DNA from 2 places in the Paenibacillus sp. FSL L8-0644 genome. Region 1 is predicted to be linked to the other one. Evidence: predicted binding sites of a transcription regulator. Region 1 holds the regulator's gene; the other holds the start of a gene.
What was found. The regulator Rex, encoded in region 1, represses fermentation and respiration genes when NADH is low (regulators of the CRP and FNR family bind a similar motif). The targets are predictions, from matches to a motif close to TTGTGAAATATTTCACAA.

Region 1 (5,309 bases):
CCAGAGGACTTTGCATTGTAACCTGACGGTAAATGAACCATCCCCCAAATAGCAGCAAAGCTGCCAAAACTGCCGCCACAACGATAGGAACTGCACGCACTTTCAAACAACATCCTCCTCTCAAAATGTAAAACTCAGAAGAAACGGGACGAATGTCAACAAACAACCAAATTGCATGATCTTACAGTGATCAGCAATTCTTTTTTCTATCATTTTTGTCTATCACTTATAAAATATAGTATATCATAACGTATATCTAAAATCGAAGGCAATGTGTGGAGGAGTTGTGATGAGGCAAAATCTTTGGTTATGGTGGAGGTGGGACGCTGCGTGTAGGATTTGATCTTACGATCGCTGTTGCCCGCCATAAAGATGAATTTGCCTTAGGAGAGAAGTTGGGTAGGTAAAGATGCTTCGCTGGCATTCAGCTCATCTTTACGGCATAGCAAGACTAAAAGACGTAAATACGAATTTCATCGCATTTACGTCTTTTTCTTGAGCTTTTAATCATTTACTAGTCATTCATTCCACATCTGCTGATCCTCAACCAGCTCAGTTATTGGGCAAAGTATACTTTACCCCCGTCGCTCCCCCATCTGAAAAACGGTAAAAGGCATAGTAATGATGGCTTCCATCATCGTAAAACAGCTGCCACACATATTCGCCATTGAACACACTCGGCTGGAGGCTTACAATTTTTACACCTGGAAGCTGCTGCTGAATTAGCGACGTCATTTTTTGCTCGTCGACTCCGTTCTTCAGCAGCTCGGTATGAACACCGCTATTATCTGCGGCAGGTACGTTAGGTTGTCCCCCCACTTTTTGAAAAGGAACCCATACCATTATATTTTCATTCTGTGCATTTTTCCCCTGAACCACCCAATATACCTGATCCCACACAGACTTCCATGTTTGAGTCGTGCTAACCAGACCACCTGATTGCTTGGCCTTAATGATAGCGGCATTTTTCTCAGCCACCTGGTCTTGAGTAACATAGGAATAATACCAGAAAATGCTGACCAGGATCAGTATCACGGCCAAAATGGCGACCGCTATCCATTTTTTCTTATTTTTCAAACCCGTGCTTCCTCTCTAAGGGGATGTGACACCTGAATTAGCGCGACAGAAGCCCTTCAAAGGCGGCTTGTGCCTCATGTTTGATACGTTCCTCGTCCATAGTCAGGCATTCGCCCTTTTTCACAACCTGACGACCGTCTACCCACACATGAGCCACGTCCTTGGCGCTTGCAGAGTATACCGCATGGGAAATAAGATCTGTACGCGGCAAGAAATGTGCCTGATTCAGATCCAGCGCGATAAAGTCAGCCTTGTTGCCTGCTGCCAACGCTCCTACTTCTTTTAAACCAATCGACTTTGCACCGTATTCTGTTGCCAGACGCAGCGCTTCACTTGCAGGAACTGCCGTAGGGTCACCGGATACACCCTTGTGAATAAGTGCTGCCAGACGCATTTCCTCGAACATATCCAGGTTATTATTGCTGGCAGGACCATCCGTTCCGAGAGAAACCGTAACCCCTGCACGCAGCAATTCAGGCACTCTTGCCACACCACTTGCCAGCTTCAAGTTGCTGCCAGGATTGTGGGAAACCGCTACACCACGTTCTGCCAGTAAAGCTATTTCTTCGTCGTTCAAATGAACGCCATGGGCAACAAGCGAAGGACGGGAGAAAAAGCCAAGCTTATCCAAGTGTGCAACCGGACGCAAACCGTAGTCGCGTACGTTTTGCTCTACTTCGGCGATCGTCTCAGACATGTGCGTATGCAGTGGCAAGTCCAGATCATGCGCAGCTTGTACGAATTTTTCAATAAACGCAGGTGGACATGTATATGGCGCGTGCGGAGACATCATCGTAGTAATACGCCCGTCTGCTTTACCGTGCCAGTTACGTGCAAAAGTCACGGCCTCTGCCAGCTTGATTCGCTGTTCTTCCTGCGAACATAGTCCAATTGCTCCACGCATCAGACTTGCACGAATACCTGACTCTTCAGCCACACGAGCCACTTCATCCATATGATCGTACATATCGAGGAAGGTTGTTGTTCCACCTTTCAGCATTTCCAGCACAGACAAGGACGTACCCCAGTACACGTCTGTAGATGTAAACTTGGCTTCCATAGGCCACATTTTTTCCTGAAGCCATACTTGAAGTGCCAAATCATCTCCATGCCCACGCAGTAGAGACATCGCCGCATGACCATGAGTATTGATCAGACCAGGTAAAAACAATAGCCCTTTACCATCGATCGCTTCCGTCTCTTCCTCACCCGCAGGCAAGGTTTCGCCAATATAAGTAATACGACTATCCTCCACAATCATAAAACCATGGACTACCCCTGCTTCTGGTCCATTTACTGCAAAAGATCCGTTTTTAATCATCCATTTATTCACTGTCATATTGTGCTTCTTCCTTTCCGTCCTCCAAATAATAAGCGAGGCTAAGCAAATCAGTTGTAAAGTCTGTGGCATGAATCCGAATGTTGGCTGGTGCCTTGAGAGTAGTCGGTGCAAAGTTCAGGATCGCTCCAATTCCGCTATCAATAAGCCTATCAGCCACGTGCTGTGCTTCAAAATCAGGTACGGTAATAATCCCGATTCGAATGTGTTTTTCTTTCACAGTCGCTTCCAGTTCATCCATCGGTTGCACGACCAATGTATTGATCTTGGTTCCTACCTTATCCGGAAACGCATCAAATACCGCCACAATCTTCATATTGTCTTTTAAATAAGCGTTATAATTCGAAAGGGCTTGCCCCAGATTACCCGCTCCGACCAAGACTACATTAATTTGTTGGTCGATTTTCAGGATATGGCGTATTTTCTCAATGAGATAAGAAACATCATAACCAATACCCTTCCGACCAAAATCTCCAAAATAAGCAAGATCTTTACGGATTTGGGCCGGGTTCAAATCTAGCCTCTGTCCCAACTCTTGAGAAGAGACCGTAGCCACCTCCCGTTTGTGAAGTGCATTCAGATAACGTAAATATACGGGTAACCTCCGTACGACAGCCTCTGAAATTTTATCTGATTTCATACTTGCTCCCCCTAATTGTAACGAACATACTTATGTCCGTCCGTTATGCCTCTGTCTCCGGGGCGGATTGGAGCCATTCGGCGATGCGGGGCACCATTTGCTCCGATGGCATATGCTCCATTTTTGGTCCCGGTAACGAGTACAAAAAGTGCTTTCCGTAATAGGATTCAATCACACGCGTATCATAAACGATAACGACCCCGTGGTCGTTCGCTGTACGTACCAACCGACCAAATCCCTGTTTGAAGCGAATGACCGCTTGAGGTACAGACAGCTTCATAAATGGATTCTTCTTCTGCTGCTGGAGCAGTTCGCTTTTTGCCTCCAGCAGCGGGTGATTCGGCGGTTGAAACGGCAAGCGAACAATGGCTAGACAAGTCAGAGCCTTCCCCGGAATATCGACGCCTTCCCAGAAACTGCTGGTCCCCAGCAATACAGAAGCTTTCGCTTCCTGAAACCGGCGGGTTAGCTTGCTGCGACTTCCACTGTCCACACCTTGTCCCAGCACAGTAATTTCGCTGGATGCTAAGGCCTCTTTGAGCGGCTCATACACTTGCCGGAGCATCCGATAGGACGTAAACAGAACGAGCATTCTCCCACGTGTCGCCTGAGCAGTCGCTCCTAGAGAGCTAACGAGCATATCTACAAAATGCGCATCTCCTACACTGCCCTTCACACTTGGGAAATCCCGTGGAATAACCAGCAACACCTGATCCCTGTAATTAAAGGGTGACGGGAGCTGCGAAGTCATCAGCCGCTCTTGATCTGCGGCCTCCTGTAAGCCGAGCTGATCGATCATGTACTGAAACGACTTATCTACCGACAAGGTAGCAGAAGTCAGAATAATGCTTCTTTTTTTGTCAAAAAACATTTCTTTCAACTGGCGGCTCACATCGACGGGTACCGCATAAAATTGCAATGATTTACTACGGAATTGCCCGCTCGCCTCGAGCCAGTATACGGTTGTTTCATCATCGAGTCGGATAAAAAAGCGCAAATTTTCTCGAATCCCCGCCAAATCCTTGAGCAGACCCGTGATATCTGTAATAAGGCTATCCGCCGCATAATCGTCATGTTCTTCCTTGACGTCCAGCATCAGCTTGTCGCCCTTGCGCAAAATTTCGCTCATCGTTACATATAGCTGATTTTCCAAAGCTCCCGCCTGATCCCACTTTGCAGGCTTGGCCGAAGGTTTGAGACGGGAAGAAAACTGTCCTGTTTCACCCGGTGTCGCATCACTTCGCTCCGGCAACATGCCAAACAGCTTGTCGCTTAGCAGGTCCCAAGTTTCCTTCACCTCTAACACGAGCGGATACAGCTGGTCGATAGTTGAGGCCCAATCTGCCGACTTCTCGTGCCCCGATTTCGCCAACTGTTGACGAAGTGAAGGCAGTTGTCCATTCTTGCTGTCTTTGAACAGTCGCGTCAGTGTATGCACGAGTGTGAAATATTTCATATGCATACCTAGGTGTTTACCAGCTACTTCCTCCAGGTGATGGGCTTCATCTATCACCAGATGTTCATAGCTCGGCAACAACTGATGACTGGCTTTGACGTCTGTGAACAACTTAGAGTGATTCGTAATAACAACATCCGCTATTCCTGCTTCATGGCGTGCACGATGATAATAACATTTGCGGAACCATGGGCAGGAACGACCAAGACAGGACTCTGAATCACTCGCCACCGTTTCCCAGAAATCCCCTCCACGGTTGCTCAGATTCAGTTCTTCATCATCACCGGTTTCTGTTAGCGTCAACCAGACGATCATCTGAGCCGCTGTAATTAAATCTTCCTTCGGTGTAGCGAAGTCTCTTCTGTTTATTTTATGTTCAAACTTACGCAGACACAAATAATGTCCCCGACCCTTGAAAATAGCAGCCCGGAACGGAAACGGAATCACCTTGGTTAGCATCGGAATGTCGCGCTCGCGTAATTGCTCCTGCAGGTTGATCGTATGTGTACTCACCATAACGCGCTGTCCCTTTTTCACACTGTGATACAGCGATGGGAGCAAATAACCCAGAGACTTCCCTGTTCCTGTACCTGCTTCAATCAGCAGATGCTTGTCTTCACTCAGTGCCTGATTCACACCCTCAATCATCTGTATCTGCGCCTCGCGCTCCTCATATTGACTCAAGGATGAACGCAAATTGTCCCGCACATCATCCATGTACTCCTCAAAGGTAACACCTGACAGTGGATTCGGGTCATCTTCTCTACGCGGAGCAGCTAGCTCCGTCCAATCTTCCA
Region 2 (5,309 bases), 1.9 Mb from region 1:
CCTCAGGATGTGGAGCGCTTTGAACAAGATTATATGTATGTGACACGTGAACTTGAGGGAGAGATATTCGGGCGTAAAAGAAATCCGTTTACGGTTCGTCTCGTTGAATTGGACAATCCTTACCGCCCTGGTGAAAATACCTACATGAAACCGTCCTGTTGCCAATATTACAAGACAGGTGGAGGTCAGCGGTATTGTTATACTTGCCCCAAAATGTCCGCTTCCGAACGTGAAGAACGCAGACTCGAAGTGGTGGCATCACGGTAAAGTCTCTGTGGATGTTGGCATGTCCGTCACCTTTTGGTTAAAATAGGTTATGTAACCTAAACCAAGTGACACGAAGGAGGATGCTGTATGTCTGTCTATTCACATAATGCCGTAACACCAGCGAATCAGGAGGTTTCTCTGAATACTTACGCTGGTAAGGTGCTGGTTATTGCGAATACCGCCAGTAAATGCGGACTTACCCCGCAATATGGGGATTTGCAAAAGCTTTATGACGAATATAAGGATCGGGGATTAGTTGTATTAGGCTTTCCTTGCAACCAATTTGGCGGTCAGGAGCCGGGCAGCAGCGAGGAAGCGGCTGAATTTTGCCAACTGAATTACGGGGTTAATTTCCCGGTATTCGCCAAAGTGGACGTCAATGGACCGGATACAGCGCCTCTGTTTGAATATTTGAAAAAGCAACAGCCTGGAGAACAGGAAGATGGGACAATTCAGTGGAATTTTACGAAATTCATTGTGAATCGTGAAGGTGTACCTGTGGGTCGTTTTGAACCGAAGGAGTCACCAGAAGCGATGAAAGCAGCCATTGAGCAATTGCTATAGTAGCTTTGCCTTCATTCCAAAATATATGTTTAAAAAGGTCTGATTTCCGGCATGTCTCCGGGAAGCGGACCTTTTTTTGTTCTCTACATGTGCATTTGTCTAAGGTGGGAGCATCATGTGAAAGTCGATTCCATGGGCATAATCAGGCCGCCTACAGGGGAAACTGAATGGAGCAAAAAAACATTTCAGCAAACAGTTGATCTCGTATATCCTTTCTTTTTTAAATGTGGACAAATTGTGAATATCACAAAAAGCTATTGTAATGTGAAAAATATCACATTATAATAAGTGCATGAAGTGAAATAAATCACAAACACTAACGAGCTGTTTACGTGAAACTATTCACAATTATTATACAGTTTATGCCCACACACCAAGGAGGAATTCAACATGAAAGTAGCAGTTATCGGATGTACACACGCAGGCACAGCAGCTATCGTTAACACAGCTAAATGTTATCCAGATGCAGAAATTACCGTTTACGAGCGTAATGATAATATTTCATTTTTATCTTGTGGTATTGCGCTGTACGTAGGTGGTGTCGTCAAAGATCCGCACGGCCTGTTTTATTCGTCTCCAGATCAACTGTCTGACTTGGGTGTAGTGACCAAGATGCTTCATGAGGTAACGAGTGTGGATACGGCTGGCAAGTCGCTGCATGCCCGTAATCTCCAAACAGGTGAGGAATTTACAGACACATTTGATAAACTAATTGTGACCACGGGATCATGGCCCATTATTCCAAAGCTGGAAGGCATTGAACTTGATCATATTTTGCTCTGTAAAAACTATAATCATTCCAATGATATCATTGAGAAAGCCCAGCACGTACAGAACATTACAGTCGTGGGAGCTGGATACATTGGTGTTGAATTGGTAGAAGCTTTCCAAATGAATGGTAAAAATGTAACGCTGATCGACAGTGCTGATCGTATATTGAATAAGTATTTGGACCATGAGTATACAGACCGGATTGAAAGTTCCCTGAAGGAACATGGCATTAAGCTGGTACTTGGCGAGACGGTGAGTCGTTTTGAGGGTACGAACGGTAAGGTAAGTAAAGTCGTGACCTCTAAAGGAGAATATGAAACAGAGCTTGTTATTCTCTGCATCGGTTTCCGACCTCAAACGGATCTGCTCAAAGGTCAGGTAGATATGTTGCCTAACGGTGCGATCATTGTGGATAACTATATGCAAAGTAGTTGCCCGGACGTGTTTGCAGCAGGCGACAGTTGTGCAATTCGCTATAATCCGACCGGCAAAACGGCTTATATCCCTTTGGCAACCAACGCAGTTCGTATGGGTACGCTGGTGGCACGTAATCTGGTGCAACCAACCATTGCCTACATGGGAACCCAAGGAACTTCGGGTATCAAAATTTACGAAGACAATATCGCAGGAACAGGCATGACGGAAGCTGCGGCAACAGATGAAGGCATGACTGTAGAAGCTGTAACCATTGAGGACAGCTACCGACCTGAATTTATGCCAACCTCCGAAAAAGTGTTACTGAAAGTGGTATATGAACAGGGGACGCGGAGAATTCTGGGTGCTCAAATTATGTCGAAGGTGGATTTGACGCAATCCATTAACACGCTATCCGTAGCCATTCAAAACCATATGACCATTGACCAGTTGGCCTTTGTCGATTTCTTCTTCCAGCCGCACTATAACAAGCCTTGGAATTTCTTGAACGCGGCAGGTTTACAAGCATTGCCTACAATATCTGAACGGAACCCAGTTACTGTATAATTAGATTTGTCTGTGACATTGTTCATAAGTTTGTCAACAATCTGAGGCGTACGGATGAATCCTTATAGTACAATATAGAGTAGCATAAGGATCAGGGGGGAAGTAACTTATGGGTTTGTTTTATATCCTTTTTCTTGTAGTCGTGGCCATGGTAGGCCTTGGTGGAGTTCTTTGGTTCTTAAGAGCAGTTGAAAAGGAAGAATACAATTAAATGTAAAGCGCGTAGTAGCGCAGTAGATGTAATAATACAGAAAAACAGTCCTTTTTTCAGGGGCTGTTTTTTTATAGTTACGAAAGTGATTTTTTTCACAAACTTAATCACTGATTTTAAATAAAATATGAAAGAAGAATATTTTAGTGAATAGATATTAAAGGAGCGGGGATATATGGCGAGCTATAAACCGGGGCAAATTGCTGAAAAGACGGTGGAAACAGGAGTGGCCAAGGCGAACAACCCGTGGACTGTGGCGGTGGTACTGGGGTTTTTGGCAGGTGCATTTATTGCACTCGGGTTTTTGCTGGATATACGTGTTATTGCAAGTGCGCCTAAAGAATGGGGAAGCATTGCCACCTTTATTGGAGCTGCGGTGTTCCCTATTGGTCTGGTATTAGTTTTGATCGCCGGCGGAGAATTGCTGACCGGCAATATGATGGCGGTCCCTTTGGCGAGATGGGCAGGACGGATTAAGACAGGAGTCATGTTTCGTAATTTGGCGATTATTACGCTCAGTAATTTTGCAGGTGCGTTATTCGTTGCATTTTTCTTTGGGCATGTGCTGGGTTTGACAGAAACGGGCCCTTATCTGGACAAAGTGGTGGATATGGCAGGACATAAGCTACACGAAAGCTTTTTGCAGTCTTTTATATCGGGTATAGGATGTAACTGGCTCGTAGCACTGGCTGTATGGTTGGCATATAGCACAGACTCCATTGGCGGCAAAATTATGGGGATTTGGTTCCCGACCATGGCCTTTGTGGCTATTGGATTTCAGCACGTTGTTGCCAATATGTTTCTCATTCCGGCGGCTATTTTTGCAGGCCACTTTTCATGGGCAGATTATGTTATGAACTTCATTCCGGTCTGGCTGGGGAATTTGGTAGGAGGTAGCCTGTTTGTGGCTGGAGCCTACTGGTTGGCCTATCTGAAAAAGCCTCAAGCCAACGCACATCCAGTGAATGAATCTCCAACTACTTCTTCGGTTGCACATCCAATCCGTTGATTGATCCTACATAATCACAGTACTTTAAACAGCAATGAACAAAGCAAATCCGCCATGACAGGCCCGGGGGAACGAAACCTGTCATGGCGGATTTTTTTGGGAGTGGTCCATGATTTGGCATGGAGGATGAGTGTGCTCTCGTCCATGATGCCTTGATCTTTTTTACCCTCAGTAAGATATGATGAAACAGGATGTTGAAAAAAATTATAATTCTTAAAAAATCCGTTTTGCTCTATGCAGCAGACGGATTTTTTTAATATTTTGGAGAGCGGCTGTGTGGGAAAATCCTTCTCTTGCCATCGGCCAAAGCTGTGGATATGATAAGATCAGTGTAATTTTTGGAAACGGTAACGGAAAGGAGCATCAACACTATGGATCATCGCAATAGCGCGCCTCGTGAGGCCACGCTTCAACAAGACTTACAAGGGGGACAGCGGATGACGGAGCAGCAGGACGGTATTTTTCCGGCTGTATGCCCGTTAGATTGCCCGGATACGTGTGGGCTCCTGCTTCACAAGGAAAAAGGAAAGATAATCAAGGTGACTGGAAACCCAGATCATCCCATTACCAAAGGGGCTATTTGTAACAAAGTTCGCAATATGACGGAGCGGGTATATGATCCTGATCGGGTGCTCTATCCGTTGAAGCGTATAGGCCCCAAAGGAGAAGGGAAGTTTGAACGAATTAGCTGGGAGGAGGCGGTCAATACCATTACAGGTCGGTTCAAGGAGCTGATCCGTACGGACGGACCGGAATCTATTCTCCCCTACAGCTTTTATGGCAATATGGGCGTATTGAGTGTGGATGGAATGGATCGCCGATTTTTTAATGCGCTGGGTTCAAGCCAACTGGATCAGACGATTTGCAGCGTGGCTGGGAATGAAGGCTGGGCGTCCGTTATGGGTTTTAAGGGCGGCACCAGCCCGGAGGACACGGAGGATGCAGACCTCATTATTGTGTGGGGTGGTAATGTCATTAGCACCAACATGCATCAGGTCGTTTTGGCTGAGAAAGCACGTAAAAAAGGTGCTAAGGTGGTCGTTATTGACGTTCATCGTAACCGGACGGCGCAATGGGGGGATTGGTTCATTCCGTTATATCCGGGGACGGATACAGCGCTCGCGCTGGGTGTTATGAATGTACTGTTCGCTCAAGGACTGACGGACGACGAATTTTTACATCGCTACACAGTAGGTCATGAGGAACTGCGCGAGCATGTTAAGACATATACACCAGAGCGAGTTTCGCGGATTACCGGCGTGCCGGAAGCGGATATTATCCGTTTGGCGGAAATGTACGGAACTGCAAGAGCAGCGTATATCAATATCGGTAATGGGCTTCAGCATCATGATAATGGCGGTATGAACGTACGTGCGGTTACATGCTTGCCTGCGCTCACTGGACAATGGCTGAAGCACGGCGGGGGAGCGTCACGCTCCAACGGCGCTTATGCCAAGATTAACAGCGCCCATCTGGAGCGTCCTGATCTGCGACAGAACCCGGATG

Region 2: a site for Rex is predicted at 2,878-2,895, ahead of NSS94_RS22930 (formate/nitrite transporter family protein). Genes of this name have one in related genera too.

The regions. Positions count from the first base shown of each region.
Region 1 covers NZ_JBBOYN010000001.1:3,131,445-3,136,753, forward strand. The annotation lists gene NSS94_RS14060 (hypothetical protein) at 1-106, opposite strand, end outside; gene NSS94_RS14065 (cell wall elongation regulator TseB-like domain-containing protein) at 553-1,077, opposite strand; gene NSS94_RS14070 (amidohydrolase) at 1,115-2,416, opposite strand; gene NSS94_RS14075 (redox-sensing transcriptional repressor Rex) at 2,403-3,056, opposite strand; gene dinG (ATP-dependent DNA helicase DinG) at 3,100-5,309, opposite strand, start outside.
Region 2 covers NZ_JBBOYN010000001.1:5,071,253-5,076,561, reverse strand. The annotation lists gene NSS94_RS22945 (hypothetical protein) at 1-267, shown strand, start outside; gene NSS94_RS22940 (glutathione peroxidase) at 355-831, shown strand; gene NSS94_RS22935 (FAD-dependent oxidoreductase) at 1,222-2,583, shown strand; gene NSS94_RS22930 (formate/nitrite transporter family protein) at 2,970-3,803, shown strand; gene NSS94_RS22925 (molybdopterin-containing oxidoreductase family protein) at 4,175-5,309, shown strand, end outside.